DNA from 2 places in the Burkholderia alba genome. Region 1 is predicted to be linked to the other one. Evidence: riboswitches for the same ligand, from Rfam matches in the RefSeq annotation. Region 1 holds a riboswitch; the other holds the start of a gene.

The links. A riboswitch is a leader RNA that binds a small molecule or an ion and turns the genes downstream of it on or off. The one in region 1 is predicted to bind cobalamin.
Region 2: another riboswitch for cobalamin. It lies ahead of RZR99_RS17205 (TonB-dependent receptor domain-containing protein); the one in region 1 lies ahead of cobA (uroporphyrinogen-III C-methyltransferase).

Annotation. Positions count from the first base shown of each region.
Region 1 covers NZ_JAWJWL010000002.1:205,491-212,592, reverse strand. Annotated here, with positions in the region: gene RZR99_RS02735 (GFA family protein) at 1-210, opposite strand, end outside; cobalamin riboswitch at 329-565, shown strand; gene cobA (uroporphyrinogen-III C-methyltransferase) at 745-1,506, shown strand; gene RZR99_RS02725 (cobalamin biosynthesis protein) at 1,503-1,901, shown strand; gene cobO (cob(I)yrinic acid a,c-diamide adenosyltransferase) at 1,938-2,540, shown strand; gene RZR99_RS02715 (cobyrinate a,c-diamide synthase) at 2,545-3,876, shown strand; gene RZR99_RS02710 (GNAT family N-acetyltransferase) at 4,289-5,254, opposite strand; gene RZR99_RS02705 (formyltransferase family protein) at 5,406-6,248, opposite strand; gene RZR99_RS02700 (TonB-dependent siderophore receptor) at 6,349-7,102, opposite strand, start outside.
Region 2 covers NZ_JAWJWL010000014.1:35,878-42,979, forward strand. Annotated here, with positions in the region: gene cobT (nicotinate-nucleotide--dimethylbenzimidazole phosphoribosyltransferase) at 1-91, opposite strand, end outside; gene RZR99_RS17195 (ABC transporter ATP-binding protein) at 158-970, opposite strand; gene RZR99_RS17200 (FecCD family ABC transporter permease) at 967-1,968, opposite strand; gene RZR99_RS17205 (TonB-dependent receptor domain-containing protein) at 2,002-3,909, opposite strand; cobalamin riboswitch at 3,988-4,239, opposite strand; gene RZR99_RS17210 (ATPase) at 4,415-4,765, shown strand; gene RZR99_RS17215 (cell division protein ZapA) at 4,762-5,076, shown strand; RNA gene ssrS (6S RNA) at 5,159-5,340, shown strand; gene RZR99_RS17225 (EVE domain-containing protein) at 5,413-5,874, shown strand; gene RZR99_RS17230 (SIMPL domain-containing protein) at 6,078-6,815, shown strand; gene lgt (prolipoprotein diacylglyceryl transferase) at 6,940-7,102, opposite strand, start outside.

The DNA.
Region 1 (7,102 bases):
CTGCCGGGTCGGATGCGCATGGACGCCGAGCGCATCGTCGCCCGCGTCGACGCTCACGTGCGCGGCGTCCCACGCGGTCGCGGCGAACACCGGCGTGCCGTAGAACAGCCGGCACGATTCGCAGTGGCACAGCGCGGCGGCGAGCGGCTCGCCGTCGATCCGCAACCGCACCGTGCCGCACGCGCAGCCGATTTGTCTCGAAAATGTCATGGTCGCTCCGGTCAGGGGTGAAAGGCCGCGCCGCGCTCGCGTTGCGGAGCGCGCGCAGGCGCCGCCGATGGTAGCGCGGATTACGCGCCGGGCGGGCATGAGCGACGGCGGCGCTGTGCTATCGTATGCGCGCGCTTGGTGCCCGCCCGCGCGTTCGCGCGGGCAGTTAAACGGGAAACAGAAAGCGGGCGCCGCCCGCTCGGCCTGTGCTGTCCCCGCAACGGTACGCCGCCAGCGACGCGCCCATGCGGCGCGCTCGCGCATGCCGCACGATGCCACTGCTCCGGCCCGGGGCGGGAAGGCGTCGGCATGGCAAGCGGCCAGCCCGGATACCGGCCAACGCAAGGGGCGAGCCCGGCTCGCCGAACGCCCGACCCGCGGGGGACGGACTCGGGCGCGTAGCGCCGCCCCGTCGGGACGGCCGCCGTATGCCCGCTTTCGCATGATCCAGACATCTTCGAGCCGGCCGCGCGCGATGCGCGCCGCCGCCCTGTCCCGCTCCGCATTCGGCCGGCGCTCGCCGTGCCGGCCGTCATGAGCCGCGCCTGGCTCGTCGGCGCCGGGCCCGGCGACGTCGAACTGCTCACGCTCAAGGCGGTGCGCGCGATCGAGGCCGCCGACGTCCTGCTGGTCGACGACCTGGTCAATCCCGACGTGCTTCGCCTCGCGCGCGCCGATGCGCGCATCGAGCATGTCGGCAAACGCGGCGGTCACGCGTCGACGCCGCAGCCCGCGATCATCGCCGCGATGCTCGCGCATCTGCGCGCGGGCCGCAGCGTCGCCCGGCTGAAAGGCGGCGACCCCTTCGTGTTCGGACGCGGCGGCGAGGAACTGCTGGCGCTGCGGGCCGCCGGCGTCGAAGCCGACGTGGTGTGCGGCATCACGGCCGGCATCGCCGCGCCGGCGGCGCTCGGCATTCCCGTCACCCATCGCGGCCTCGCGCAGGGCGTGGTGTTCGTCACCGGCCACGGCGCGGACGACGAGCCCGACTGGCAGGCGCTCGTCGCGACCCGAATGACCCTCGTCGTCTACATGGGCATGCGGCGGCTGGCCGACATCGTGCGCGCGCTCGGCGACGCGGGCCTGCCCGCCGGCACGCCGTGCGCGGCGATCGAAGCCGCGACGCGCCCGGCGCAGCGCCACGTCCTCGCGCCGCTCGCCGAATTCGCCGGCGCGGTCGCGCACGCCGGCCTGGGCTCGCCCGCGATCGTCGTGATCGGCCCGGTCGCGGCGCTCGGCGCGGCGGCGCTCGCATCGGCCGCCATCGCGCCGGCGCCGGCCGGCGGCGCGCGATGATGCGCATCGCCGTCGGCATCGGCTGCCGCGCGGGCCGCTCGGCCGATTCGATCGAAGCGGCGATCCGCGCGGCGCTCGCGTTGTGCCCTCGCGCGTCGTTCGAACAGATCGCGGCCGTGGCGACGCTCGACGCGAAGGCGCGCGAACCCGGCCTGCTCGCGTGCTGCGCGCGGCACGGCTGGCCGGTCGCCGGGTTCGACCGCGCCGCGCTCGCCGCGCGGCTCGCGCAGGCCGCGCCCGGCGCCCTCAGCGCGCCGTCGCCGGCCGTGCGCGCGCGGCTCGGCCTCGACGGCATATGCGAGCCGTGCGCGCTGCTGGCCGCGCCGCGCGGCGCGCTGCTGCTGCGCAAGACCCTGCACGACGGCGTGACGGTCGCACTCGCCGGCCCGCTCTGATTCTTCCGACTCTCTTTGCCCACAGGACTGCTTCCGATGAAAACCGATCCCGAATCGCATCAGCGCATGACCGAACGCCGGCGCGCCGGCCACGAGAAAAAGCAGGCGGCCGCGACCGTCGAGAAAGGGCTGCTGATCGTCAACACCGGCAACGGCAAGGGCAAGAGCACCGCCGCGTTCGGCATGGCGGTGCGCGTGCTCGGCCACGGCATGCGCCTGGGCGTCGTGCAGTTCATCAAGGGCGCGCTGCACACGTCCGAGCGCGATTTCCTCGGCACCCAGGCGCACTGCGACTTCGTGACGATGGGCGACGGCTATACGTGGAACACGCAGGACCGCGACGCCGACATCGCGACGGCCCGCAAGGGCTGGGACGAGGCGCGCCGGATGATCGACAGCGGCGACTATCAGATGGTGATCCTCGACGAGCTGAATACCGTGCTGAAGTACGACTACCTGCCGCTCGACGACGTGCTCGCCGCGCTCGACGGCCGTCCGCCCGCGCTGCACGTCGTCGTCACCGGGCGCCACGCGCCGGACGCGCTCATCGACGCCGCCGACCTCGTGACCGAGATGCGGCTCGTCAAGCATCCGTATCGCGAGCAGCACGTGAAGGCGCAGCGCGGCGTGGAATTCTGAGCCGATGCCCGCCTGCCCCGCGCTCTTCATCAGCGCCCCGGCGTCCGGCCAGGGCAAGACCTCGGTCACGGCCGGGCTGGCGCGGCATCACCGGCGCCTCGGCCGGCGGGTGCGGGTCTTCAAGACCGGGCCGGATTTCCTCGATCCGATGCTGCTCGCGCGCGCGAGCGGCGCGCCGGTCTATTCGCTCGATCTGGGGATGGTAGGAGAGCGCGCGTGCGGCGCGCTGCTCGCGCGCGCCGCACGCGAGGCGGACGTGATCCTGATCGAAGGCGTGATGGGTCTGTTCGACGGCACGCCCAGCAGCGCGGATCTCGCGCAGGCATTCGGCGTGCCAGTCGTCGCGGTGATTTCCGCAAAAGCGATGGCGCAGACCTTCGCCGCCGTCGCGTTCGGGCTCGCGCGGTTCCGGCCCGGCGTCACGATGCACGGCGTGCTCGCGAATCACGTCGGGTCGGCCCGTCACGCGGCATTGCTGCGCGAGGCGCTGCCGGGCGACCTCCGCTGGCTCGGCCATCTGCCGACCGACGCGGCGATCGCGCTGCCCGAGCGGCATCTCGGCCTGCACCAGCCCGACGACGTCGCCGATCTGGACGCGCGGCTCGAGCGCGCCGCCGATGCGCTCGCGCTCACCGGGCTCGCCGATTTGCCGCCTCCGGTCGAATTCGCGGATACAGCGGAGGTGGCGAACGCGGCGCACGGCGCCCCGTCGACGCCGCCCGCCCGCCGCCTCGCCGGCAAGCGCATCGCGATCGCGCGCGATGCCGCGTTCTCGTTCCTCTACCCGGCCAATCTCGATCTGCTGGAATCGCTCGGCGCCCGGCTCGCGTTCTTCTCTCCGCTCGCGGACGAGCCCGTGCCGAACGGCTGCGACGCGCTGTACCTGCCGGGCGGCTATCCCGAACTGCATGCGGCCCGGCTGGCCGCCGGCGCGCGCAGCGCGGGCTCGATCGCCGCGCACGTCGCGGCGGGCCGGCCGGTGGTCGCCGAGTGCGGCGGCATGCTGTACCTGTGCGATGCGCTGACGGACGTCGACGGCCGCACCACGCCGATGCTCGGCCTGCTGCCCGGTGCCGCGACGATGCAGCGCCGCTTCGCGGCGCTCGGCATGCAGCAGATCGACAGCCGCTGGGGCCTGACCACCGGGCACGCGTTCCACTACTCGCGCTTCGCGACGCCGCTCTCGCCCGTGCTCGTCGCGACCCGGCCGAACGGCGACGGCGCGCCGGGCGAAGCGCTGTACCGCAGCGGCCCGATCGTCGCGACCTACATGCATGCGTACTGGCCGTCGAATCCGTGTTTCGCGGCCGCGCTGTTCAGCGGCGACGCGCCGTGACGCGCCGACGGCCGAAGGCGGCAATCGCGGCTGCGGCCGCGATGAATCGTCGCGGTCCGGCCGCGCATGGGTCACGCCGTCCTCGCCCCCGACACCTCCGCGACGAACAGGGCAACGCGGCGCGGCGCCGCCTCGAGCCATCGCGCGATACGGCGATGCGGTAGCCGTGCCGCGCCGAGTCGACACGGACGCCTTCGGTCGCCGGACACCGGCCATCGCCCTCGCGGATTCGCACCCGCCGAGCGGCATCGCATGCGCGCCGCGCCTATGACGCCGCGCCTTGTTCCGCCATCGGCCGCGCACCGCGACGATGCCCCCGCTTCGCCCTGCACCGTTCGACGCCGGCCCGGTGCCGCGCCCCGCGTCCGATTCTCTCGCCGACGAACCCGCGACGCCCGACACCGGTTCGGATTCAGAACCTGAACGTGTTGAAGAACGTATCGCGCTCGAGCACCGTCAACGCCGCGCGCTTGTGCGGAAAATCGAACTCCTTCAGCGTGTAGAACCCGAGCCGGTGCATGTACGCGATGTGCCGGACGTGGTCGATGCGCGGCTCGCCGACGAGGCGCTGAGTGCGCGGATCGTCGATGAACATGTAGTGCAGCACGCCGCTCCACCAGGCTTTCAGCTTGCCCGCGCTCTGGAACTGCGAATCGCCGATCAGCAGGTGCAGGCCCCGATCGAAATCGTGCGCGTCGTAGAACGGCGCGAGCCGGTCCTCCTTCGCCCAGTAGAACTCGAAATAGCCGAACGGCACGTCGTCGAAGTAGCCGATCGTCGGATGCATGTGCGGATCGGCGCGGCGTTCGGCCAGATAGGCCGCGTGTTCGTCGCGCGTGCCCCGCTGATCCCAGAAGTACGCGACCCGGTCGAGATTCATCCAGTCGCTGAACACCGCCGCGTCCGCTTCCGGATCCGCGGTCCGCAGGCTGAAGGTCATGCCGACTTGCGGCATGAAGCGTTCGTAGATCGTGCCCTCCGCATTGGGCGGGCGCACCGGATGGCGGCACGGCCCGGTGACGGCGTAGCGCAGCGGCATCGTCGCCGACGCGCCGGCCTTCAGCCACGGCGCCGGCTGCTGCCAGAAGGTCGCGCGCGACGTCGTCAGCAGCAGATGATCGCCGTGCGGCGCCGCGTGGTCGATCACGCCCCCGGCGATCGCGCGGGTCGTGAACGCGCGAACGGCGGCGGCATCGGCGCCCGCGAGCGGCACGGCCAGCGTCGCCGTCTCGCGCCGGCTGTCGTGGCAAAACAGCTCGCCGAGCGCCGTCAGCAGCGCATGCGGCGCATGATCCGGCCGCCAGCCGGTCAGCGTCCGGTCGGCGGATGGGGCGGCGGGCGTCGCCGCGCGCGTCTCGGGATGAAAGCAGAGGTCCATGGTCAGTCTCCGGCATCGGGCCCGGCGGCGCGGCGGCACGGCGGCCGCGCGCGATCGTCGGGATGCCGCGTCGCTGCGCGGCATGATCGTCCCGCACCTGCGCGACGATCGGGAAAACGGCGCGCGGCGCGCGCCCGAAGCACTCGTCCGCTCACGGCGCGGCCTGCGCGAACAGGTTCGCCATCACGGCCAGCCCGCCTTCCAGCGCGGGAAACAGGCTGCGGTTGAAGTTGTTCCAGCGCAGCTCGAGAATCGTGTCGCGCGGATCGATCGGCGTCTCCAGCACGTCGTGGATCACCTCACCGGAATCGATCCCGTTGTCGACGTAGTGGAACGACGCGCCCGTCATGTCGACGACGGGCGCCGGCCGGGTTTCGAGCGTCGTCCAGTCCACCACCCGCTGGCCGCGCGCGCCGTACAGCGCATCGAGCGTCGCATACGCGCCGCGCCGCTCGTGGCGCGAGCCGAGGCGCGTGATGCCGGGATGGATGTTCGCGATGCGCCGGTGAAAGCGCGCGCCGGGGCGCACCAGTTCGTCGAGGATGATCAGCAGGCCGTCGAGCACGACGAAGTCGGCGTCGAGCTCGAGCAGCCGTTCGAGCAGGCGCCACTCGAACGCGCTTTTCTGCGCCGGGCGCTCGGGCGCGTGCCGCGGCAGCCGCCGGTAGGTCGACGGAATCGCGTGCAGCAGGCTGTCGAGCGGCCGGCCCTGCACGGTCAGCCCGGCCGGATAGATCCACGGCTTGCCGGGCTGGCGCGAAAAGCCGTAGTCGCCGAGCCGCGCGCGGTCGGCGGCGGAATCCGCATCGTCGTCGTAGATCACGCCCTCGAGCGAGTAGGCATCGCCGAGCGCGCTGTCGTTCAGGCGCTCGGCCAGGAATTCGAGCGGCGACTTCATGTAGCGCAGCCCGCCTTCGTATTCGATCGGCTGCCCGGCCCGGTCGGCCGCGGCGTTTCTCAGTGACAGGATGTAGACGAGTTTTTTCTTCGACATGAAAGTGGATCCGGAAAAGAGGTGTCGATCCCGCGTGCGGAGGGACGCGCGCGCCGGCCGCGGCCGGCGCGCGCATTGCGTCAGGCTGCCGGGCGCCGCGTCACCAGTTGTACTTCGCGGTCGCCAGCACCGTCCGCTCGTTGCCGTAGAAGCACGTGTTGACCGACTGGCAGCCGCTCACGTAGCGACGGTTGAACAGGTTCGTGCCGTTGAGCGCGAAGCGCCAGTTGCGCATCTCGTAGTGCAGCGCCGCGTCGTACAGCGTGTAGCTCGCCACCGACAGCAAGTTGTCCGCCGCGCCCGCCACGCTGCTCTGGTAGCGGACCCCGCCGCCCAAACCGAAGCCCGCGAGCGGGCCGGTGCGCCAGGTCCAGTCGGCCCACAGCGACGCCATCTGGCGCGGCCGCGGCACGTCGACCGGCCAGTTGTTCAGCGAGTTGTCGTTGGCCTTGACGTTCTTCACGTCCTGGTACACGTACGCGGCGATCACCGACAGCTCGCGCGTGACGTTGCCGACCGCGCTCAGCTCGATGCCGCGCGAGCGCACCTCGCCCGTCTGGATCGAGGTGGTGCCCGTCGGATCGAGGTCGAGGTTGGTGGTGACGACGTTGGTCTGGTTGATCTGGTAGATCGCGGCGTTCAGCATCAGGTTCTTGCCGGGCGGCTGCCAGCGCAGGCCCGCCTCGATCTGGCGGCCCTTGGTCGGCTGCGCGAGACCGCCGCCGTAGATCCGCACGCCCATCACCGGGTTGAACGACGTCGAATAGCTGACGTACGGCGACAGGCCGTAGTCGCCCAGATAGGTCAGCCCGACCCGGCCCGTGAACGCGTGGTTGTTCTGCGCGTTCTGCGTG
Region 2 (7,102 bases), on a different contig from region 1:
GCTTGGTCTTGTGATCGATCAGATGCTGCAACGGCGCGCGCGATGCGTCGTCCAGCGCATCGATCTGCGGCAACGGGAAAATCGGGTTCATGGATTCGCCTGGGTCGGTAGCGGATGCCGCGCGTCGCGCCGCATCCCGGGAAGGAAACACGCCATATCAGGTCGGCCTCCGCGCGGGCCACGCGGGCACGAGCGCTTCGCGGCCGTCCTGCTCGATCAGCACGAGCGGATAGCCGAACGCACGGCTCGCACGCTCCGGCGTGAGCACGTCGCGCACCGCGCCCGCCTGCGCGCCGCCGCGTCCGTCGAGCAGCAGCGCATGGGTCGCGAAGCGGCGCGCGAGGTTCAGATCGTGACAGGAAAAGATCGCCGTGCGCGTACCCGCGCGCAGCCAGTCGGTCAGCGCGGCGAGACAGTCGATCTGATGATGCAGATCGAGATGCGCGAGCGGTTCGTCGAGCAGCAGCAGCGGCGCGTCCTGGCACAGCGCGGCGGCCAGCGCGACGCGCTGCCGCTCTCCGCCCGACAGCGACAGCACGTCGCGCGACGCGAATGCCGCGAGGCCGAGCACGTCGAGCGCCGCGCGCGCCGCCGCCCGGTCCTCCGCGCGTTCCCAGCCCCAGCCGGTCAGATGCGGAAAGCGGTTCAGCAGCACGGTGTCGAACACGCTCGCGCTGAACGCGTCGTGCACGCTCTGCGCCATCAGCGCGCGCCGCCGCGCAAGACCCTCGGCCGACCATCCGGCGAGCGGCACGCCGTCCGCCTCGACATGACCGCTCGCGGGCGCCGCGAGGCCGGCGAGCGCCGAGATCAAGGTCGTCTTGCCCGCGCCGTTCGGGCCGGCGATGCACCACAGTTCGCCGGGTCCGAAGCACTGCGTGAAGCCGTCGAGCAACGTGCGCTCGCCCGCACGCAAAACCAGACGCACCGCGTCGTACCGCACCGCCGTCGATTCCGTCGCCCCGCTCATCGCGCAGCCCTCCGCAGCAGCATCCACAGAAATACCGGCACGCCGATCAACGCGGTCATCACGCCGACCGGCAACTGCGCGGGCGCGATCGCCGTGCGGGCGAGCAGGTCGGCCGCCATCACGCCGGCGCCGCCCGCGAGCATCGCCGCGGGCAACAGCATGCGCTGATCGTTGCCGAAGGCGAGCCGCAGCGCATGCGGCACGACGAGGCCGACGAAGCCGATCGTGCCGGCGGTGGTCACCGCCGCCGCCGCCGCGAGCGATGCGATCAGGTAGATGCGCAGCCGCAGCCTCGCAACCGGCACCCCGAGCGCGGCGGCGGCCGCATCGCCGCGCAACAGCACGTTCAACTGCGGCGCGACCGGCAGCGCGGCCAGCGCGGCGCACGCGAGCGCGGCCAGCGCGAACCACGGCGCCGCCGCGCCGCTCAAGTCGCCCGACAGCCAGAACAGAATGCCGCGCAACCGGTTGTCCGGCGCGATGGACAGCAGCAGCGTGATCAGCGCGCCCCAGCCGGCCGCGATCACGACGCCCGTGAGCAACAGCCGCGGCGACGCATCGCGCGCGTCGCCGTGCCACAGCGCGCGGCGCGCGAGTCCGAGCACCAGCGCGATCGACAGCAGCGCCCCGGCGAACGACGCGGCATCGACGACCCACCATGCGCCGCCCGCGATCATCGCGACCAGCGCGAATCCCGCCGCGCCGCCGGACACGCCGAGCACGTAAGGCTCCGCAAGCGGATTGCGCAGCAGCACCTGCAGCAGCGCGCCGGCCAGCGCGAGCAGCGCGCCGCAGCCGAAGCCCGCGAGCGCGCGCGGCAGCCGAAGCGTCCGTACGATCTCGCCCGCCAGCGGATCTCCGCCGCCATGCGGCAGCAGCGCCGCGAGCGCCCGAAGCGGCGTCATCGGCACGCTGCCGAGCGTCAGCGACGCCACGAACACGCCGCACGCGACGAGCGCGGCCGCACCCCAGATCGAGGCCGCCCGGCGCGCGCTCATGCCCGCCCGCGCCGGCATCGCGACCGGCGCCGGTTACTGCTGCTGCCAGCCGAGCGTGACGTAGGCGCCGCGCCGAGGCGTGTTGTACGCATAGGCAAGCTCATAGTCCTTGTTGAGAAGATTGTCGATGCGCGCGCTCACGTACCACGCCTTCGTGATGTTGTAGCGCGCGGACAGATTCACGATGCCATACCCGCCCAGCGCATTGCCGGTATCGTTGCGCGCGCCGCTCACGAGCCATTCCCCCCCGACGCGCCAGCCGCCGAACGAGCGGTTCGCGGCGAACGACGCGAAGCGCCGCGCGCGCCGGTTCAGATCCTGGTCGCCCGTCTGGTCGACCGGGTTCTGCAGGGTGGCCGCGATCCGGACGTCGGTCTTGCCGACCTGTCCCTGCCACGAACCCTCGACGCCCTGCACCTTCGCCTTGCCGACGTTTTCCGCATAGTAGTAGTAGCTGTTCGGGGCCGGCCGGTAGTCGATCAGGTTCGTGTAGCGTGTCTGGAACGCCGTCACGCGCACGACCCCGAGCGCATCCGACGCATACTGCACGGCGGCCTCGACCGAGTGGCTGCGCTCCGGCTGGATCGCAGGATTGCCCGCGTTCGGGTAGTACAGATCGTTGAAGGTCGGCGCGCGAAACGCATCCGAATAGCTGGCGGTCACCTTCCAGTGTTCGGTGAGATCGAGCCCGTAGCCGAAATAGTAGCTGTTCGCGCCGCCGAAATCCGAGTACTGGTCGCGCCGCAGGTTCGCCTGCAGCTGGCTGTTGCCGAAGCGCCCGGTATAGCCGAGCCAGCCAGAATTCACGTGGCGCTGGGGCGCGGAAAACACGTCGGAATCGAACGCCTGGTCGAGGCGCTCGTAGCCTGCCTGGATCTGCTGGCCGGCGGCGAGCGTGAAATCGTTCTGCCAGGTGTACTGGCGGTTGTCGGTGTTGAAGTGGTCGGTGTACGCGCCGTTCAGCTGCGACTGACTGCGATCGTTGCCGCTCGACACGCGCAGGCGGGTCGTCCACCAGTTCGTCAGCTTGCCGTCCGCGAACACCGACATCTGCTGCACCTTGCTGTACAGGTTGTTCAGATCGGTCGGCTGTCCGTACGCGTTGTCGTAGCTGGTATTGCCGTTGCTCTGGAAATACGTGACGCCCGCGCTCCACGCGTCGTTGAAGCGGTGCTTCAGCGACGCCGAGATGCTCTCGTTCAGATAGCCGTTCGCGTTCGGATTCGCCTGCGGCTGCAGCACCGGGTCGATCGCCGAGAAGCCGTCGGTCTTGTAGCGCGAGAGCGACAGGCTGAAGGTCGTCTTGCCGTCCTGATCGAGCCGCCCCGATACGCCGGCCGTCTGCGTCTGCGTGTGATAGCTGCCGTAGCCGGCCGAGAAATAGAAGCGCGGCGGATGGTCGCCGCCGTCCTTCGTGAAGATCTGCACGACGCCACCGATCGCGCCGGACCCGTACAGCGAGGACACGTTGCCGTTCACCACCTCGACGCGTTCGATCTGGTCGAGCGGCAGCTGGCTGATCTGCGACTGGCCGAGGCTCACCGAATCGACGCGCACGCCGTCGATCAGCACGAGCGACTGAGTCGACTGCGCGCCGCGCAGGAACAGGCTCGCGCTCGCGCCCGGGCCGCCGTTGCGCACGATCTGCGCGCCCGGCGCAAGCGCGAGCAGGCCGGGCAGATCGACGGCGCCGCTGTCGTCGATCGCCTGCCGGGTGAACAGCGTCGTTTGCGGAATCGCGTCGGCGAGCTTCTGCGGCGCGCGTTGCGCGGTCACGACGATCGGTTCGAGCTGGGTCGGGCCGGCCGGCGCGGGTTGGCCGGATACGACCGGCGCGGGAGGATTGGCGGCCGAGGGGGCCGGACCGTCGGTCTGCGCGAAGACGGCGCAGGGCAACCCGGAGCAGGCGACGAGCGCTGCGCGGGCGATGGGGGTTCGCATCGAAGACATCCTGTTGAAGCGGTGCGGCCCCCGCTTCCCCGCAGGCTCCGCATTATGGAGACGGCTCGCGCCATGCGCGGCCGCCTCCCCGTCTCGGCCGGTATCCGGGCTCACGACATCACCGTCCCGCCTTCCCGCGCGAACAGGCGCAGTGGCGATGCGCCGGCCGGACGGCCGGGCATTCGATGGGACGGCTCGCATCGCGAACGATGCGGCTCGCTTACCGTTGCGGGGGCAGCGCAGGTTGGCGAGTCCTGGCGGACCACGCGCCCTGCTTCCCGTTTAACCGCGCGCGAAAAGCGCGCGAGCACCGAGGCGGCGCCAGTGTAGGAGCGCGCCCTCCGATCGTCAAGAAACGTCGGGCTGCCTGTTTCTTGTGCAATGCGACCCGGATTTGACACAAAATACGCAGCAAGAAGCCGGGGTGTTACGTCTAGAAACGTTACAGATATCGGAATGTGGGATATTCCGCGCTAAAATACCCGGTCTTTAGAGGACGCAGCAGATGCTCAACGAACTCGAAACTCTATCTCAAAATATTGGCCGTCTGATCGCGGTGAATAAACGCCATCACACGGAACGGCTCGCGCTCGAAGAGCAGGTCGCGCAACTGCGCGCGGATGCGGAAGCGGTGCGCGCCGAACTGGCGCAGTTGCGCGAAGAGCGCAATGCGCTCGCGGCGGAACGCGATACGCTGTCCGCGAAGATCGACGATGCGCAGGTGAAGCTCAACGCGATTCTCGAAAAGCTGCCGCGCGCGAAAGGCGTGCCGGACGCCGAGAACCAGCTCGACCTGCTCGCCCCGCAGGACGGCGAAGCCAGCGACGGATCGGCCAGCCACGGAGAACATGCATGAGCACCAAGCAGATCGAAGTCTCGATCCTCGGGCAGGCGTATCGGCTGGCCTGCTCGGCCGAAACCGAAGCGGCGCTGCTCGAGGCCGTCGCGCGCGTCGACGCGGAAATGTCGAAGATCCGCGCGAACAGTTCGGTGCGCGGCACGGATCGCATCGCGGTGATGGCCGCGCTGTCGCTTGCCTCGGAGTTGCTGAGGCTGCAGCAAAGCGTGCGTCACGGCGAAGCATTTCCCGCCGAGGAAATCCGGCGTACAATGCATCAAATGAATGAACAGCTGGGTGCGGTGCTCGCACAGCACGAAGCCCAGTAAGCACGTATCACCGAGTTCGGCATCCGCTTGATCTTTCGAGTTCAAGCCGCTGAATTCAAACACGATTCACAAAGTTTAGTCAGCTTCCCTGCCTGGTTCGCCAAGGTCATATATTCCTTGAACCAATGCCATGTGCACGGTTGCGGAAATTTGTAGCACGGGTGTGCGCGTCACTCTGTCTGATGTACCCGAAGTGCTGCTAACTGCGACCAATTCTGAACCTCAGGTTCAGGATGCCGGCCTAGCGGCCAAGGCGGGGGCCTTATCAACGGCATCGGGCGATTCCCGATGCCGTTTCCATTTGCGGCAGCCTTTTTTCTGCGTCGATCACGATCCATGCACTACTGGCTGATGAAATCCGAACCGGACGAAGCGAGCATCGACGATCTCGCCGACGCGCCGCAGCACACGTTGCCGTGGACCGGCGTGCGTAATTATCAGGCGCGCAACTTCATGCGCGACACGATGCAGATCGGCGACGGCGTGCTGTTTTATCACTCGAGTTGCCCCGAGCCCGGTATCGCCGGACTGGCCGAAGTGTGCTCGACGCCCTACCCCGATCCGACCCAGTTCGATCCGGACAGCCCCTATTACGATCCGAAGTCCACGCGCGAAACCCCGCGCTGGGTGCTGGTCGATGTGAAGTTCGTGAAGAAGTCGCCGCTGGTGGCGCTCGCCGCGCTGCGCGAACACGACACGCTCGCCGACATGCGCGTGCTCGCCAAGGGCAACCGCCTCTCGATCACGCCGGTCACGCCGGGCGAATGGCGCTTCATCACGCAACGCCTGATGAAGTAACGCGCAGGCGCGCCGGCCAGAGGTCAGGAAACGTCAAATCCGACGCCCCCGCCACTGTTGTTCCCGGAACTCCACCGCCCTTTCGTCAGCCTAACGGACGCTCAACCGGCATACCTTCCGGTTGTGATCCACAAGAAGCGCGGCATCCGTCCGCGTCCCGCACGCGCTTGTCGCGTGCGCGCTTTCGCTCAAGGAGTTCAACGATGACGAAGAAAACCGCTCTTGCGCTCGCGCTCGCCGTCGCGACCGCCGTGCCCCTGGCCCTGTCGCTCGCGCCGTCCGTCGCGCAAGCGCAAAGCATGGGCCAGATGCCGCCGCCGTCGGGCGTGCTGTCGCTGTCGGCCCAGGCCAGCGCCGACGTCCCGCAGGACATCGTCAACATCACGCTGTTCTATGAACAGCAGGCCAAGGATCCGGGCAGCCTCACGTCGGATCTGAACAAGCGCGCCGACGGTGCGCTGTCCCAGGCGCGCACCGTCGCGGGCGTGACGGCCCGCACCGGCGCCTTCTCGGTCTATCCGACCACCGATCGCGACGGCAAGATCTCCGCTTGGCGCGGCCGTACCGAGGTCGTACTCGAGTCCCGCGACTTCGCCGCCGCTTCGAAGCTAGCCGGCCAGCTGAGCGCGACGATGCAGGTCGCCAGCGTCGATTTCTCGCTGTCCCCCGATGCGCAGCGCGCCGCCGAACAGAAGCTGACGACGGAGGCGATCAAATCGTTCCGCGTGCGGGCCGAGGAAGCATCGAAGGCGTTCGGCTACAGCGGCTATTCGATTCGCGACGTGAATGTCGGCGGCGGCCACAACGTGCAGCCGTATCAGCCGCGCATGATGGCAATGGCGGCAGGCGCGGCGATGGACAAGGCGCCCGCGCCGATCTCGGTCGAAGGCGGCAAAGCCACCGTGACCGTCAACGTGAACGGCTCGGTGCAGATGAAGTAACACGGCCGGTTGGCGCGGCGCGAGCCGCGCGGCCCATGAACAACGCCGGCGCGAAGCCGGCGTTGTCTTTTGTCAGCCAGGCGGGACCGGCCGCGCGATGCGCGGCATCACGCGGGCCGAACGCTCACGCGGACGCTTTCGCCACGCCGCCCTTGCGATAGGCCCAGACCAGCATCAGCACGCCGGCGACGATCATCGGCAGCGACAGCCACTGCCCCATCGACAGCCCGAAGGTCAGCAGACCGAGGAAATCGTCCGGCTCGCGGGCAAACTCCACCGTGAAGCGC